DNA from 3 places in the Rhizobium aureum genome. Region 3 is predicted to be linked to each of the others. Evidence: predicted binding sites of a transcription regulator. Region 3 holds the regulator's gene; each other region holds the start of a gene.
The links. The regulator PhoB, encoded in region 3, activates phosphate uptake and scavenging genes when phosphate is short. The targets are predictions, from matches to a motif close to TGTCATNNANCTGTCAT.
Positions count from the first base shown of each region.

Region 1: the regulator PhoB is predicted to act here: its motif matches at 3,334-3,350, upstream of PH552_RS19125 (inorganic phosphate transporter).
Region 2: the regulator PhoB is predicted to act here: its motif matches at 3,834-3,850, upstream of PH552_RS18990 (DUF1045 domain-containing protein).

Region 1 covers NZ_JAQJCI010000007.1:272,390-277,699, reverse strand. Annotated here, with positions in the region: gene PH552_RS19135 (EAL domain-containing protein) at 120-908, shown strand; gene PH552_RS19130 (Ros/MucR family transcriptional regulator) at 1,120-1,569, shown strand; gene PH552_RS19125 (inorganic phosphate transporter) at 1,679-3,286, opposite strand; gene PH552_RS19120 (GCG_CRPN prefix-to-repeats domain-containing protein) at 3,525-3,827, shown strand; gene PH552_RS19115 (hypothetical protein) at 3,876-4,502, opposite strand; gene PH552_RS19110 (CbtA family protein) at 4,537-5,277, opposite strand; gene PH552_RS19105 (CbtB domain-containing protein) at 5,290-5,310, opposite strand, start outside.
Region 2 covers NZ_JAQJCI010000007.1:242,003-247,312, reverse strand. Annotated here, with positions in the region: gene polA (DNA polymerase I) at 1-1,005, shown strand, start outside; gene phnN (phosphonate metabolism protein/1,5-bisphosphokinase (PRPP-forming) PhnN) at 1,243-1,848, opposite strand; gene PH552_RS18995 (alpha-D-ribose 1-methylphosphonate 5-triphosphate diphosphatase) at 1,845-2,984, opposite strand; gene PH552_RS18990 (DUF1045 domain-containing protein) at 3,000-3,686, opposite strand; gene phnE (phosphonate ABC transporter, permease protein PhnE) at 3,875-5,221, opposite strand; gene phnE (phosphonate ABC transporter, permease protein PhnE) at 5,230-5,310, opposite strand, start outside.
Region 3 covers NZ_JAQJCI010000009.1:123,259-128,568, reverse strand. Annotated here, with positions in the region: gene PH552_RS20910 (Hsp33 family molecular chaperone) at 1-239, opposite strand, end outside; gene argF (ornithine carbamoyltransferase) at 398-1,315, opposite strand; gene PH552_RS20900 (aspartate aminotransferase family protein) at 1,484-2,683, opposite strand; gene PH552_RS20895 (hypothetical protein) at 2,688-2,981, shown strand; gene PH552_RS20890 (GcrA family cell cycle regulator) at 3,108-3,635, shown strand; gene phoB (phosphate regulon transcriptional regulator PhoB) at 3,826-4,509, opposite strand; gene phoU (phosphate signaling complex protein PhoU) at 4,541-5,254, opposite strand; gene pstB (phosphate ABC transporter ATP-binding protein PstB) at 5,306-5,310, opposite strand, start outside.

The DNA of each region.
Region 1 (5,310 bases), on a different contig from region 3:
AAAGACGGATTTTAGACACCAGAAATCCGACGCTTCGGGGTCACGCGCGCTGTTGCCGGCCGTCGCTTCCTGTTTCCGAAGTTCCGGCCACAGCCGGCTCCCCTGCGAAGGGCTACGCGATGAAGGATAGTCCGAGCCTCGGAGAGGAGGGACATAGAGCCCTGATTTTGAAGGCGATCGCCGAAGGTGGCCTGGGTTTTGCCGCGCAATGGGTCCATGACGTCGCAAATGCCGGCGAAGTCTTCTATGCGGAAAGCCTCGCGCGCGTTACCGATGCGGACGGCACGGTGCACACCGCCGGCACATTTGTCTCCTTCCTCGAGCGGCAGGATCGCTGGTTCGATCTTGATCTGCGTATTCTTGATATGGTGCTCTCTGCTTTGGCAGAGGATGAAAGGCTGGTGCTCGGGGTCAATCTGAATGCGGCTAGCCTGTCCCGCTCCGATCGGTTTTCCGATGTCTTCGGCCGCATCAGCCGCAAACCGGAGCTTGCCCCACGACTCATTGTCGAGATCACGGAAGGCTATCCGGTCATCGGCGCCTCCATAGAGCGCATGAAGATGATCCGCGCTCTTGGCTGCCGCATCGCGATAGACGATTTCGGATCCGGCTTTGCCACGCCGGCGTCGCTGTTGCCGGTAGCCGCCGATATCGTCAAGGTCGACGCCGCCTTCGTACGGGACAACAGGCGCGGTCGCGACGGAAGCGACAGTCTTTCCCATCTTGTCGGCTTTGCCGCCTGCTTTGCGCCCGTCGTCGTCGTTGAAGGCATCGAAACGAGCTCGCAGCTTGACGCTGCGCGGGAGGCTGGTGCAACGCATGCGCAAGGCTTCTTCCTGTCGCAGCCGGTTTCGTTGGCGCAGCTTCGCCGCGGCAAGGGGAAGGCCATTTTGCGGGGGGTGGGATGAGTATTGCCGCCATTATCCCGCCAGGCATGGCAGCAAGGTCGCCTTCGCGGGTGTCGCCGTGATGAAGCAACCGGCCCTTCGCTGACCGGGATTCGAGCGCCTGAAAGACGGCGCAATTTGAAACGGCGGGATGTCCGGCAGCGGGCGTCGCGCATGATGCAATTCGGGCGGGGCGGCGCGCGAGGAACCAGATGAAATTCGGGAAAAGATCATGGATTCTTTTAGCGAGAGAAAAGTGCCCACCCAGCTGCAGCCGCGCCCTCTGTTCGACAGCTGCGTCAAGATTGTTTCGGCCTATGTCAGCCACAACGCGGTTCCGCTTCACAGCCTTCCCAGGCTGATCAAGGATGTCCACGAAGCGCTGCAAGCCTTGGATGCAGGCAGCACGACTGTCGACCGTGCCAATCTGGTGCCGGCGGTGGATTTGAAGAAATCGGTGACGAACGACTACATCGTCTGCCTTGAAGACGGCAAGCGATTCAAAACGCTGAAGCGTCACTTGCGCGTGCATTATGGGATGACGCCGGAAGAGTATCGCCAGAAATGGGGATTGGCACCCAATTATCCGATGGTTGCGCAGAACTATGCGAACCGCCGTTCGGAGCTGGCGAAACTGTCCGGCCTCGGCGCCAATGGCAACAAGAAGGAAAGCGTGCGGTAGGGCTTGTTGCAGTCAGTCGCCGCAAGAAGAATGGCGCCCGGAAAGGGCGCCGTCGCTTTCGGATATGGAGGCCGGATCGCGAAATCGACGTATCGGCCGACATGGCAGGTCAGAAGACCTGACGCAGCGCGATGAACAGCACGAAGGCCAGCGCGATCGAGGCCGGCAGCGTCAGGATCCAGGCCATCAGCATGTTGCGCACGGTCGACCATTGCAGACCGGAACCGTTCGCCGCCATGGTGCCGGCGACGCCGGAGGACAGGACGTGGGTGGTGGAAACCGGAAGGCCGAGATGGTCGGCCGCACCGATCGTCAGCATGGCAACGACTTCGGCGGCAGCACCCTGGCCATAGGTCAGATGCGTCTTGCCGATCTTTTCGCCGACGGTGACCACGATCCGCTTCCAGCCGACCATGGTGCCGAGGCCGAGCGCGAGCGCGACGGCGACCTTCACCCAGAGCGGAATGAACTTGGTCGCATGATCGACGGCGGCGTGGTAGCTGGTCACGGCCTTGAGGTCGTCGGCGCTCATCGGCAGCAGCTTCTGCTTGTCGATGAGCTTCAGCGATTCACCGATCAGGTAGATATCGTTACGAACGTTGCCAACGAGGCCGTTCGGCAGCTTCTCGACGCTCGGATAAGCTGATATCTCGGCGCTGGTGGCGTGGATATAGGCCTGGAGCGCCGGAGTCGTCGCGTCCGTCCAGGTCTTGCTCTTGACGGCGTTGCTGACTGCAGCCTTCGGATCCGCCGGCACGGCAACGCCTGGTTTCACATACTTGCCGAGTACGGTCTCGACCTGCGTCGAGGCAGCCTTGTAAGCTTCGAGATAATTGACATCGGGCGTACGGTTCAGCGCGAAGGCAGTCGGTACGAGGCCGATGAGAATGAGCATGATCAGACCCATGCCCTTCTGGCCGTCGTTGGAACCATGAGCGAAGCTGACGCCGGTGCAGGTGAAGATCAGCAGGCCGCGGATCCAGACCGGCGGTGGCGCATTGCCCCTTGGCGCCTCATAGAGTTCCTTGTTGCGGATCAGCACCTTGGCGACCAGCAGCAGCAAAGCGGCCGCGCCGAAGCCGACGATCGGCGACAGCAGCAGCGACATGCCGACGTTGCTTGCCTGTGACCAGTCGACGCCGCTGGTAGCGGAGCCGGCGGGTGCCAGGAACTGGTTGGCGAGACCGACGCCGATGATGGAACCGACAAGCGTGTGCGAGCTCGATGCCGGCAGGCCGAGATACCAGGTGCCGAGATTCCAGATAATGGCAGCGGTCAGAAGCGCGAAGACCATGGCGAGGCCGGAGCCGGAGCCGACCTGCAGGATGAGCTCGACCGGCAGCAGCGCCAGAATGCCGAAGGCGACCGCGCCCGACGAAGTGAGAACACCGAGGAAGTTGAAGAAGCCGGACCAGATGACGGCGAATTCAGCCGGCAGCGAGCGGGTGTAGATGACCGTGGCAACGGCATTGGCCGTATCGTGGAAGCCGTTGACGAATTCGAAGCCAAGCGCGATCAAAAGCGCCAGACCGAGCAGAATCCACGGAACGGCGGCCGCATCGGCAAGGTCGCTGCCGAGGGCATAGCCGACATAGGCGAGGCCGCCGAGCACGACCAGACCGAAGAGCGGCAGAAACCATTTTGCCGAGGCCCCGGCGCCGTGAATGGGGTGATTGGCGTTGCCACCCTCGGAAGTGGTTGAAGCGAGGTCGACCATCCCAAACTCCTTTATGGCCATTGATATCCTCGGTGTAAGCCTCGTTCATGAAACTCTCGTGACGCGCGAGAGGGCGGATGGCAGCCGTATCAGTGGAAGGCAGGCGCTCTTTACGGACATATGGCTCCGACCTGCCGTCTTGATTTTGCCTCCAAAAGGCCTTTTTCGGTTCAGCCGTCGTTCATACGTCTGGGGGTTAAATCCTGCATGTAAGGGACTTGGATAGAGGGCCATCAAAATGAGATCGTCCGTGATTACCATCGCTGCCTTGCTCGGCAGTCTGGTTGTATCTTCGGCAGAGGCAATGCCTATCCCAGCCGTTGGGACAACGGCCTCCGTGCCGGTTGTGAAAGTGGATTATGCCTGCGGTCGTGGTTGGCACCTGACGCGTTGGGGCGAATGCCGCCCGAACCGCTGGGGCCCGCCGCCGCGGCGTTGGGGTTACTACAGACCGCCACCGCCGCCGCCATGGGGCTGGCATGGCCATCGTCGCCACTGGCGCGATGACTACGGCTGGCGCGATCGGCGAGGCTACTGGTGATCAGGCTGTGAAATGACAAACACCGTCGTGTTTCGCGGCGGTGTTTCCTTATGGATACGGCTGAGGTCGCAATGCCTGTGCCGTGAGCCATAATGCTACGATAACGACGAGCACTGCGGCCACGATGGTCGCAAGGCTCCTGGCGTGCAGGATGATATCGGCGGGCTTCGGGCGGATGAGATCGGCCGTATTGAAGCTCTCGCCGCTGAATTTGCATAAGGTGAGCGAGAGATTGTTGCGCACCAGCGCCGTGTCGATATCCGAGACGATGTCGCCGACCGCTGCCTTTTCGTCCTTCATCGTGCGCATCTGGAGCAGCACCGCCTTCCCCGCTGCAAGATAGGCATGCGAACATTCGTTGAACGGGCTTTCTTCGTCGCTGACGCTGCCAGGCATCATGCCCCAGAGACAATAGGCCCGCTGGATCTGTGCGAAATTCAAGAGGCGCTGGAAGGTTTCGTCGGTGTCGGATGCGCTTTCGGCAAGCGAGATGATCCGCCCGTAATAGGGCGCGATCACAGCCATCTCACCATGGCTGAGGCTAGGTATCGGGATGCCGGCCTGGCGTCCGGAGGAGCCGCCACCATGCGCGGCGGCTGCAAGCGGCCAAGCCGAAATTATGAGACAAACAATTGCAAGCAGGGCGCCGTTTGAACGCCGGTGTTTCCCGCGCATGTTGTTATGCGCGGGATGCGAGCTACGTATAAGGCTAAGTCCGGCGCAGGGACGCATTGCGATAGCGCGGCTGCGGCAGCTGGTGTTCCGCCCAGGCTCCGAAGGCGAGCCCGAGTGTCGTCCAAAGGATGGCATGCATGCCGAGCGAAGTGATGCGGAAGCGCCAGAGCACGACGGCCGAGAATTGCTCGGGCACTTCGTTGATGGGAGGAAGCAGGTATTGGATCAGCGCAATGAAGACGATGTAGCCGATGCCGGCAATAATCACTCCGTTCCAGGAACCATATCGCGCCGCCAGCCGGCGACCGAAGCCCACGGCGATGATCATGCCGACGACGGAGGCGACGATCATGATGAAGAACAGCTCGGTTCTCGCGCCGATCGTATCGGGATTGCCGACCGCCGGCGGGTTCGCCGGATACTTGATGTCGGGCACGAGCGAAATCGTCACGAAGGCGGCGAGCGCAAGCAGTGCTGCCGTGCCGCGCGCGCCGAGAGGGCTGACGCGACCGTAGACGAAGGAAAAGACCAGCGCGAACAATCCGCCGATCGCCGTCGAAAAGATTACCGCGCCGGTGAGAAGACCAGGACCAGCCTGTGTGGCGCGGCTGACGATTTCGGGCTCCGGCGCTTCGCCGGCGGCTTGGGCAGCCTTTTCCTCAAAGCCGATGGCCCAATCGACCAACGGTTCACCAAAGGTATGGGCAAAGGCAAAAACGAGAATACCGGCAAGAGCCCCGACGATCATGCCGCGGAGCAAAAGACGTCCAACCATGTGCTTGACCCCTTAGTGGCAGGGGAAGCCGAG
Region 2 (5,310 bases), on a different contig from region 3:
ACTAAGACCGGGCAATGGTCCACCTCGGCGCAGGTGCTGGAGGATCTGGCGGCCGCCGGCTTCGAACTGCCGCGCAAGATCGTCGACTGGCGTCAGCTCACCAAGCTGAAATCCACCTATACGGATGCGCTGCCGAGCTATGTCCATCCCGAGACGAAGCGTGTTCACACCTCCTATTCGCTGGCCTCGACCACGACGGGGCGCCTGTCCTCCTCCGAGCCGAACCTGCAGAATATTCCGGTACGCACGGCGGAAGGCCGCAAGATCCGCACGGCCTTCATTTCGACACCGGGCCACAAGCTCGTCTCGGCAGACTACAGCCAGATCGAACTGCGCGTGCTGGCGCATGTCGCCAATATCCCACAGCTCAAGCAGGCCTTCGAGGACGGCATCGACATTCACGCCATGACGGCCTCCGAAATGTTCGGTGTGCCGGTGGACGGCATGCCGAGCGAAGTGCGCCGCCGCGCCAAGGCGATCAACTTCGGCATCATCTACGGCATCTCTGCCTTCGGCCTTGCCAACCAGCTCTCGATCGAGCGCTCGGAAGCCGGCGATTACATCAAGAGGTATTTCGAGCGCTTCCCGGGCATCCGCGATTACATGGAGGGCGCCAAGCAGGCGGCGCGCGACAAGGGCTATGTCGAGACCATCTTCGGCCGTCGCATCCATTTCCCCGAAATCCGCTCGTCCAATCCCTCCGTCCGCGCCTTCAACGAGCGCGCCTCGATCAATGCGCCGATCCAGGGATCAGCTGCCGACGTCATCCGTCGCGCCATGATCAAGATGGAGCCGGCACTGGCTTCGGCCGGCTTGGGCGATCGCGTCCGCATGCTGCTGCAGGTTCACGACGAACTGATCTTCGAAGTCGAGGACGCCGATGTCGAGCGCACCACGCCGATCATCGTCTCGGTCATGGAAAACGCCGCCATGCCAGCGGTCGATATGGCCGTGCCGCTGAAGGTCGACGCGCGCGCTGCCCATAATTGGGATGAGGCGCACTGAAGCTGCATTGGGTGCATCGAGGAGATCAGCCCTCATGGTGAGGTGCGGAGGCTCCTGAGCTTGTCGAAGGGCCGAAGCCTCAAACCACGGGGGCGGGTGAAGATACTCTACCGGGCCACCTCTTGTTTCGAGGCCTTGACGCTTGCGCGCCAAGGCACCTCAGCATGAGGTGGGGAGAGTTTCGCGACCCGACGTAGCTACGAATTCACTGCGATAATCCGGGCGTGACACAACCGCCTACTTCCCAACCAGCGCTTCCAGCACCGAAATAATGGCGCGTTCGGCTTCTTCGAGCGTCCCGCTATTGTCAATATCAACAACGTCGTAGCTGCCCTGGACGGTCAGCGCACTTCTTTCCAGGCGCTTCAGCACGTCTTCGCGGCTCTCGCGTCCGCGCGCCATCAGCCGTTCGGCCAGCACTTCGCGCGTAGCCGTGATGTTGATGACCTTGAGCCGCGGAAATGCGGCCTGGAAGCGGTGCAGCGCCGAGCGCGAGCCGTTGGCGATCACCAGATTGTCGCGCGCAAGTTCCTCGGCGACTTCGGCCGGGATGCCGTATTTCAGGCCGTGGGCTTCCCAGGAGACGGCAAAGGCGCCCGCTTGTTCCATCGCATCGAAATCCACTTCCGAAACGCTTCTATGGTCTTCGTTGCCGGCATCGCCATCGCGGGTGATCACGCGGCGCACGAAGTGGACATCGGGCCGGCCGGCAAAATGCCGGGCAGCCAGATTCATCAGCGTATCCTTGCCGGCGCCGCTCGGGCCGACGACGACAGCGAGCGTGCCTGCTGTCGCTTCCGTCAGGCCGAGATTAGCCGGCTTGATATTGGCGTCCGGGCTCATGCGACCCGGCGTCCTTCCCGCCAAACCGAGCGCGTGACCGGCACGCCGTGATCGCGCCGTACGCGCACGAGATCCGCCCGCAGCCCTTCGGCAATGCGGCCGCGGTCATTGAGGCTGACCGTCCTTGCCGGCGTCGCCGTCACCATAGCAATCGCCTGGGGCAGCGAAATGCCCTCGACTTCGTCCGCGAGGATGAAAGGCGCATGCAGCAGGCTGAGCGGCACGTAATCGGAGGAAAGCACATCCAGTACGCCAAGCTCGGCGAGATCACGGGCCGCGATATTGCCCGAATGCGACTTGCCGCGCACGATGTTCGGCGCGCCCATCAGCACGCTCATGCCGGCGCCATGCGAAGCCTTGGCGGCGTCGATGCTGGTCGGGAATTCCGCAAGGCGAACGCCGTAGTTGATGGCCTCGTCGACATGGGCGAGCGTCGCGTCGTCGTGGCTTGCAACGGTGATGCCACGTTCGGCACAGACCTTGGAGATAGCGTCGCGGCTCGGCTTCGCGTACCTGGCCGATTCTTCCTGACGCTTGGCGATGAACTTGGCAAAGGCCTCGTCGCTGAGCCCGCGCTTCTTCTGATAGTAGAAGATGTACTGATCCATGGTCTGGAACTGGCGCTGGCCCGGAGCATGGTCCATCAGCGAGACCAGGCGGACGTAAGGATCTTTCTCGAAATCTTCGAAATGGTCGAGAACATTGTCGGAGGAGACTTCGCAGCGCAGATGGATCAGGTGATCGGCGCGCAGGCGGTCTTCACGCTGGGCCGCCTGGATGGCGTCTGCCATGTCGCGCATCTCGCCCTTTTCAAATCCGTCATCGGCGTCCGAGCCCATGCGCAGGCAGTCGAATACTGTCGTGATGCCCGAGGTGACGATCTGGGCGTCATGCGCCTGGATCGCCGCCGTCTTGTTCCAGCGCACGCCCGGACGCGGCGAGTAATGGGCTTCCAGATGGTCGGTGTGCAGCTCGACCAGACCGGGGATCAGATAATCGCCCTCGAAATCCTCGCCCATATCGGACTTGCCCTCGGAAATGGCGGCAATGCGACCGTCGCGGATCAGCACGGAGCCCTCGATGATCTTGTCTTCAAGGACGATGCGGGCGTTGGAAAGGACGGTTTCTTTGGTCATATCGGCTCTTTCATTTTAGGCGCCGGCAAGCGGCAGCCATGAACGGACGGTAAAGGGAGCACCCCGCTCTTCTTCGATAAAGACGGCGAGGCCGGAAATGTCGAGCGGCTTGCCGGTATGGTCGGCGAAGCGCTCGCGCAGAACGTCGTGCATCTCGGCCTGGCGCTCGGCAGGGACGCGTCCCGTCAGGGTCATATGGAAACGGAACTCGTCATTGACATAAGGATAGCCCCAACGCAGCAGATTGGCACGCTGCTGCTCGGTCAGGCCCTCCGGCTTACGCCGGGCGATGTCATGGTCCGAAAGCGGTGCGCGAAACGGCTCGAAGGTTTTTACCACACGGGAGGCGAAATCCTGCAGCGGCTGGTAAGCGGAACCGGGAACGAGCGCGAAGAAATGGCCGAGTTGGCCGAGTACGAGCTCCGGAATGGCGAAAGCCTTGGCCTGCGAGGCGAATTCGGCAGCGACCTCGAGAAGATCGCGCTCGGTCACCGAAGCGGCAAGCTCGAATGGTGCCTTCAGCGTGGCATGGAAGCCATAGCGGCGCGGATCGGCCGTCAGTTCGGCATGACCTGCCGGCACGGGGCCGATGGCCTTGTCGGAAAAAATCTCGTCGGAAAATGCATCGCGTCCCAGCCAGCGCGCGGCGAGAGATGTCAACGGATCGTCTTTGGGTGGCGTGAAATAGAGAGCATAGCGCAAGGCTGCATTCCTTGGAAAAATCGGCTGCGCGAGACACTGTTGGGTGATTTGCGACAAACCGCAAGAGCAGCAAGGCAGCAACGGTTCGAATCCGGCTAAAGCCGGTTTGAGCGCTACGGTCTTGCCGGCCTGCGCTACCGGATTCCCGTGACAGAATGATGATGGGAAACGATTTTTTACCGATATTTTTATTTCACCCGCGCGCCCATCAGCCGCGAGCGCAAGGCGTTGGATGCGGCATCGAACAGGAAGACGACGATCAGGATCAACAGCACCATGTAGGCGACGTTTTCCCAGTTGGCATTGGTGCGCATCGCTTCCCAAAGCTTGAGGCCGATACCGCCGGCGCCGACGGCGCCGATGATGGTCGCGCCGCGCACATTCGATTCCCACTGGTAGAGCGTCTGACTGACGATGACGGGCACGATCTGCGGCATGATGCCGTAGCGATGCACGAGGATCGTCGACGAACCGGTGGACTTCACGCCTTCGCGCGGCTTGTTGTCGATGTTCTCCAAGCCTTCGGAATAGAGCTTGCCGAGCGTGCCCGTCTCCGTGAGGAAGATGGCGCCGCTGCCCGCAAGCGGGCCGGGGCCAAAGGCGCGTGTCAGGAACAGCGCCCAGATCAGCATGTCCACCGAGCGCAAGAAGTCGAAGAAGCGCTTCAGTACCTGGTTGAGCAACCGGTTCGGCGTGATGTTGCGGGCCGCCATGAAGGCAAGCGGGAAGGCGGCGAGCGAGCCGAGCAGCGTGCCGAGGAAGGCCATGACGATCGTCTGGAACAGCTTGGTCCAGACGTCGCCATGCTGCCAGGCGCCATTGTTCCAGATATTGTCGAATGCCAGCGAGAGATTGGACTGTGCAGGATCGAGCCGCGGGCCCGAAACGATCAGGCTGATGACTTCGCTTACCGGCTTGTCGAAGAAGGGTGAATGCGTATCGAAGACGAAGTTGGCCCAGCCGAGAAAGCGCTTGCGGATCTTCACGCGATCAGTGGAAATGCTAGCATCGCCCGCAAAGCCGAGATTGACCAGGATATTGTCGTCATAGACGGTCATCCAGCTGGGAACAGGCTCTGAGCCGACGATTTTCGGCACATCGCCGGTAATATCGATCGGAATCGTGATGCCGTGCGCGGTGACGATCGCCTGCGTCTTGGTGACGGTTACCATGCGGCGTGTGCCGCTGACGGAAACGGTCTTGCTGCCGTCGGGGTTGGTCTTTACCCAGTCCGGGTTCGGATTGTCGCCCAGCGGCGAAAAGCGCGGATACTTGATGCTGATCTCATCGCCGGAGATGCGGAATTCCGGCTGCACGTCATAGCTCACCCATTCGCTGAGATAGATGCCGACGCGCTCCCAACGTGCTTCTGAAATGACTTTCGGCAGATCGAAGAACCAGACTGCATAGATGCCGTAGAGGATGATGCCGATGAAAATCATTAGGGCACCGAAGCGCTGGCGGAAGGACCGGTGAAGGATTTCCGGGTAACGCGCTTCGATTTCCTGCATGCGGCCGGCGTCGATGATGGACATGGTCAACCTCAATGCTGCAAAAGGAAGGCATGTTCGCCGATCAGACGGCGGCGGAGCCATGCGGAAAACTGGTCGACGGCGATGATCGT
Region 3 (5,310 bases):
TGCACGGTGAACTTGCCTTCGAATTTCAGCGACGTGCCGAGCAGGACGGTCAGGACGATGGCTTCGGCGAGCAGCCGCGCGACCGGCGCCGGATAGTCGTGCCGGGCGAGAATGGCGTCCAGCAGCGGACCAAGTTGCACGGCACGGCCGCGCACATCCAGACCTTCCACCTGGAAGGGGACAACGTGATCGTCACCGGCGAAATCGAACTGACCCAGCGAGGCGGCATTTTCTGCCATTAGCTTACTCCTGCAGCATGACGCCGAAAAGTGAGAGCGGTTTTCGGGCGCCGTCATGCTCTATTCTTTGATTCTAGACCGGATTCAGGTCCTAGGTCGCTTCGACCTAGGACCATCCGGCTCTAGGGCCCGCGCCCTTGAGACGCGGCTTGATATCTTCAGATCGCGCCCAGGCACCAAGCAAGAATCGACTTTTGCGCATGAAGGCGGTTTTCCGCCTCATCGAAGACAACGGATTGCGGGCCATCGATCACCTCGTCCGTCACTTCCTCCCCGCGATGGGCGGGCAGGCAATGCATGAACAAAGCGTCTTTGCCGGCCTGTGCCATCAAAGCCTTGTTGACCTGATAGGGCTGGAAGACGTTGTGACCGCGTGCCCGGTGCTCCTGATTCATGGAAACCCAGGTATCGGTTACCACGCAATCGGCGCCGGCGACCGCACGGTCTGCATCATGCGAGAGCATGATTTCGGCGCCCTCGTTGCGGGCCCAGTTCAGATAGTGATCCTTCGGCTCGGAACCAAGGGGTACCGCCATATTCATGCGATAGCCGAAGCGTGCCGCACCTTCGATCAGCGAATGCAGCACGTTGTTGCCGTCGCCCGTCCAGGCGAGCGTCTTGCCCTTGATGGGGCCGCGATGCTCTTCGAAGGTCATGATATCAGCCATGATCTGGCAGGGATGCGTATCGTCGGTCAGCGCATTGATGACCGGAACGGTCGCATGTTCAGCGAGCTCCAGCAGGCGGGAATGATCGGTCGTGCGGATCATGATCGCGTCGACATAGCGCGACAGCACCTTCGCCGTATCGCCTATCGTTTCGGCGCGGCCAAGCTGCATTTCCGTGCCGGAGAGGAACAGCGTCTCGCCGCCCAGCTGACGCATGCCGACATCGAAGGAAACGCGGGTACGGGTGGACGGCTTCTCGAAGATCATCGCCAGCATCTTGCCGGCGAGCGGCTTGTCGGCCGTGCCAGCCTTCTGCGCGCTCTTTCGGACGATCGCATCGTCGATGATATTGCGCAGATCGGCAGCCGGGACGGCAGAGAGATCGAGAAAGTGTTTCGGAGAAGCCATGTCCTTACCTGTGCTCCAGAAAAAACAATAACGCCCGCGTGGGGCACGCATAAGCCCTTAAATCGGCATCGATTTATGGAAAGCTTATGCGATTCCTAAATGTTACTGCGCCCTTGCGCGTCGCCTCGACGCGCGGCGCAGTAATCGCCCCATCTACGGGCGTTGAACTCAAGCCGATTTTTTCGTGCGGGCAGCGCGCGCACGCTCGGCGGCTCGCTCCAGGCGAGCAAGACCTTCGCGTGCTTCTTCGGCTGTAACGACCAGCGGCGGCAGCAGGCGGATGACGTTGTCGCCGGCCGGAACGCCGAGCAGATGCTCGGCACGGATTGCCTGCAGCAGCTCTCCCTGCGGAATGGCCGCCTTGATGCCGAGCATCAGGCCTTCACCGCGAACGTCCTCGATGATATCGGGAAAGCGGTCCTTGAGCGAGGCGAGCCCCTGGCGGAACACCAGGGCGACATCGCGCACATGCTGCAGGAAGCCTTCGGCAAGCACGATGTCGAGAACGGCATTGCCGACCGCCATGGCGAGCGGATTGCCGCCATAGGTCGAGCCGTGCGTTCCCGCCTTCATGCCTGAGGCGGCTTCCGCCGTCGCAAGGCAGGCGCCGAGCGGGAAACCGCCGCCGATGCCCTTGGCGACCGCCATGATATCCGGCTTGATCCCGGCCCATTCGTAGGCGAAGAGCTTGCCCGTGCGGCCGACGCCACACTGTACTTCGTCGAGGATCAAAAGCAGGCCGTGCTCATCGCAGATCTCACGCAGTCCGCGCAGGAACTCGTTGGTCGCGGGACGAATGCCGCCCTCGCCCTGAACTGGTTCAATGAGGATTCCAGCCGTCGCATCCGTAATGGCGGCACGCACGGCATCGAGATCGCCGAACGGCACCTGATCGAAACCCGGCGCCTTCGGACCGAAGCCTTCGATATACTTCTCCTGGCCACCGGCGGCGATCGTCGCGATGGTGCGGCCGTGGAAGGCGCCTTCGAAGGTGATGATATGGAACTTTTCGGGATGCCCCTTGGCAAACTGATAGCGCCGCGCCGTCTTGATGGCACATTCCAGCGCCTCCGCGCCCGAATTGGTGAAGAACACCTTGTCGGCGAATGTCACTTCCGTCAGACGCTTCGACAGCTTTTCCTGGCCCGGTACTTCATAGAGGTTGGACAGGTGCCAGACCTTGTCGGCCTGCGCCTTCAATTCGGCGACCAGATGAGGATGGGCATGACCCAGCGAATTGACTGCCACGCCGGCTGCGAAATCGAGATAGCGCTCGCCGTTTTCGGTAACCAGCCAGACGCCCTCGCCTCGCTCGAACCGCAGCGGAGCGCGCAGGTAGGTGTCGTAAAGCGGCGTGGTCTCGGCCATGGCCATGTCTCCTGATCACAACTTTAAGGACCGATCGCTTCCATTTGATGAAACGGGCCCGAAAAAATCAAAAATGCCGCCTTGCGGCGGCCTGGGCACTATTGATGTTTTGCACCGCGATGTCAACAAAACTGCCGTTTTAGCAGGTGCGAGAAAGCGCTTGCCGGCAAAAGAGACGGCTTCGGCGGCTCCTATTGCAGAAATGCCACGCCGGGGCAGCAAGTTGGGGAAAACCTCGAAATCGATTCCTCAAGATTCCCGCGACTCTTGTCACGGAGTCAGCCTCACACTAGGTTAAAAAGCAATTGCTAGACTGCATGCGGCGGAACTAGTCACCACAATTTTAGAGCGTTTCGCGCCTCGTTCCCATGCGAGGCAATGGTGAGGGATTCTGCCATCGGAAACGCGACAGCGGAGACAGGGCATGAATTGGACAGACGAACGCGTCGAGAAGCTGAAAAAGCTATGGTCCGAAGGGTTGAGCGCCAGCCAGATCGCTGCGCAGCTCGGTGGCGTGAGCCGTAATGCCGTTATCGGCAAGGTACATCGCCTGAACCTTCCCGGCCGAGCGAAGGCCGGCGGCACGGCAACCGCGACGCGCACGCCGAAGCGCAGTGCTGCAGCACCCCGCGCCACGAGCTACGGATCGCGCGTTGCAACACGGACGGTCGTCACCCGCCAGCAGGGCGTAACCATGCTGAAGGAAGAGATCGAGGTCGATTCCGTCAACGAAATCCAGTATCGCCCGGCTGCGAACGTCGTCGTTCCGATCTCCCGCCGCCTCGGCCTGACGGAGCTGACGGAGCGCACCTGCAAATGGCCGGTCGGCGATCCGCTGAAGGACGATTTCCACTTCTGCGGCAATGACAGCCCGGATTCGTCGCCCTACTGCACCTATCATCAGCGCATGGCCTACCAGCCAGTGCATGACCGCCGGCGCAACAACGGCTGAAAGTGACAGCAAGACAAAGAGCAACAGGCCCCTCGAGGCCCGTTTTTCTATTTCCGCCGCTCCTGCATAATTCCTTAAACCGGAATCGATTTAAGAGAAAATTATGCAGCATTTCAAGATGTTACAGCGACCTTAACGCGTCTTGAAAGACGCGTGGAGCTGTAATGTTGATACCCGAGCGGCAAGCCGCTCAGGCTTCCATGGAATAGCCCGCGCCGCGAACGGTACGGATGACATCCTGCATATTGGAGAAATTGAGCGCCTTGCGCAGGCGGCCGACATGGACGTCGACCGTGCGTTCGTCGACATAGATATCGTGACCCCAGACGCCGTCGAGCAGCTGCGAGCGCGAGAAGACGCGGCCGGGCGAGGACATCAGGAATTCCAGCAGGCGGAATTCCGTCGGCCCCAGCCGCACTTCGCGGCTCTTGCGGTGAACGCGATGAGTTTCGCGATCGAGCTCGATATCGCCGCAACGCAGCACCGTGGAGAGCACCTCCGGACGGGCACGCCGCAGCATCGCCTTGACGCGGGCCATCAGCTCCGGCGTCGAGAACGGCTTGACGACATAGTCGTCCGCGCCGGTCGAAAGCCCGCGCACGCGCTCGCTTTCCTCGCCGCGGGCCGTCAGCATGATGATCGGCAGGCGCTCCGTCTCCGGCCGCATGCGCAGCCGGCGGCAGAGCTCTATGCCCGATACGCCGGGGAGCATCCAGTCGAGGATCAGGAGATCGGGGATGCGCTCCTGGAGACGCAGCTCAGCCTCATCGCCTCTTAGGATCGTGTCGACCTCGAAGCCTTCGGCCTCAAGATTGTAGCGCAGCAGAACGCTGAGCGCTTCCTCGTCTTCTACAACAGCAACTCTCGGAACCATGCGCTTATGGTCTCCTTTCTTCACTTCCAGATTATTCCGTCACCGCGCCGACGGTATTGGCGGTATCATCCTTCGGACGCTCGCCTTCGGGCTGAGCGCCGGTCGCCATGTAATAGATCGTCTCGGCGATGTTGGTGGCATGGTCGCCGATGCGCTCGATGTTCTTGGCGCAGAAGAGAAGATGCGTGCAGGTGGTGATGTTGCGCGGATCTTCCATCATGTAGGTCAGCATCTCGCGGAAGAGCGAGGTGTACATGGCGTCGATTTCCTCGTCGCGCTCACGGATCGATACGGCCTTGTCGGGCGAACGGGTGGCGTAGACATCCAGAACTTCCTTGAGCTGGCTCAGTGCCAATTCGGAAAGGTGTTCGATGCCGCGGGCGAGACGGCGCGGAACGCCGGTGCCCTGCACGGCGATGACGCGCTTGGCGGTGTTCTTGCCGAGATCGCCGACGCGCTCCAGATCGGAAGCGATGCGGATCGATCCCATGATTTCACGAAGGTCGGCTGCCATCGGCTGACGGCGGGCGATGGTGACGATCGCCTTGTCGCCGACTTCGCGCTCGGCATGGTCGAGAACGACGTCGTCGGAGATGACCTTCTGCGCAAGGGCAGCATCGCTTTGGACCAATGCGCGTACGCTGTCGCTGACCATCTGCTCGGCCAGGCCGCCCATTTCCGCAATACGGCGCGTCAGGAACTTCAGGTCTTCGTCATAGGCAGAGAGAATGTGTGTGGAGACCATTTTTCTATCCTCAAGGTGAACTGTGTGAAAGGGGCCGCGCGCTTGATATCATCAAC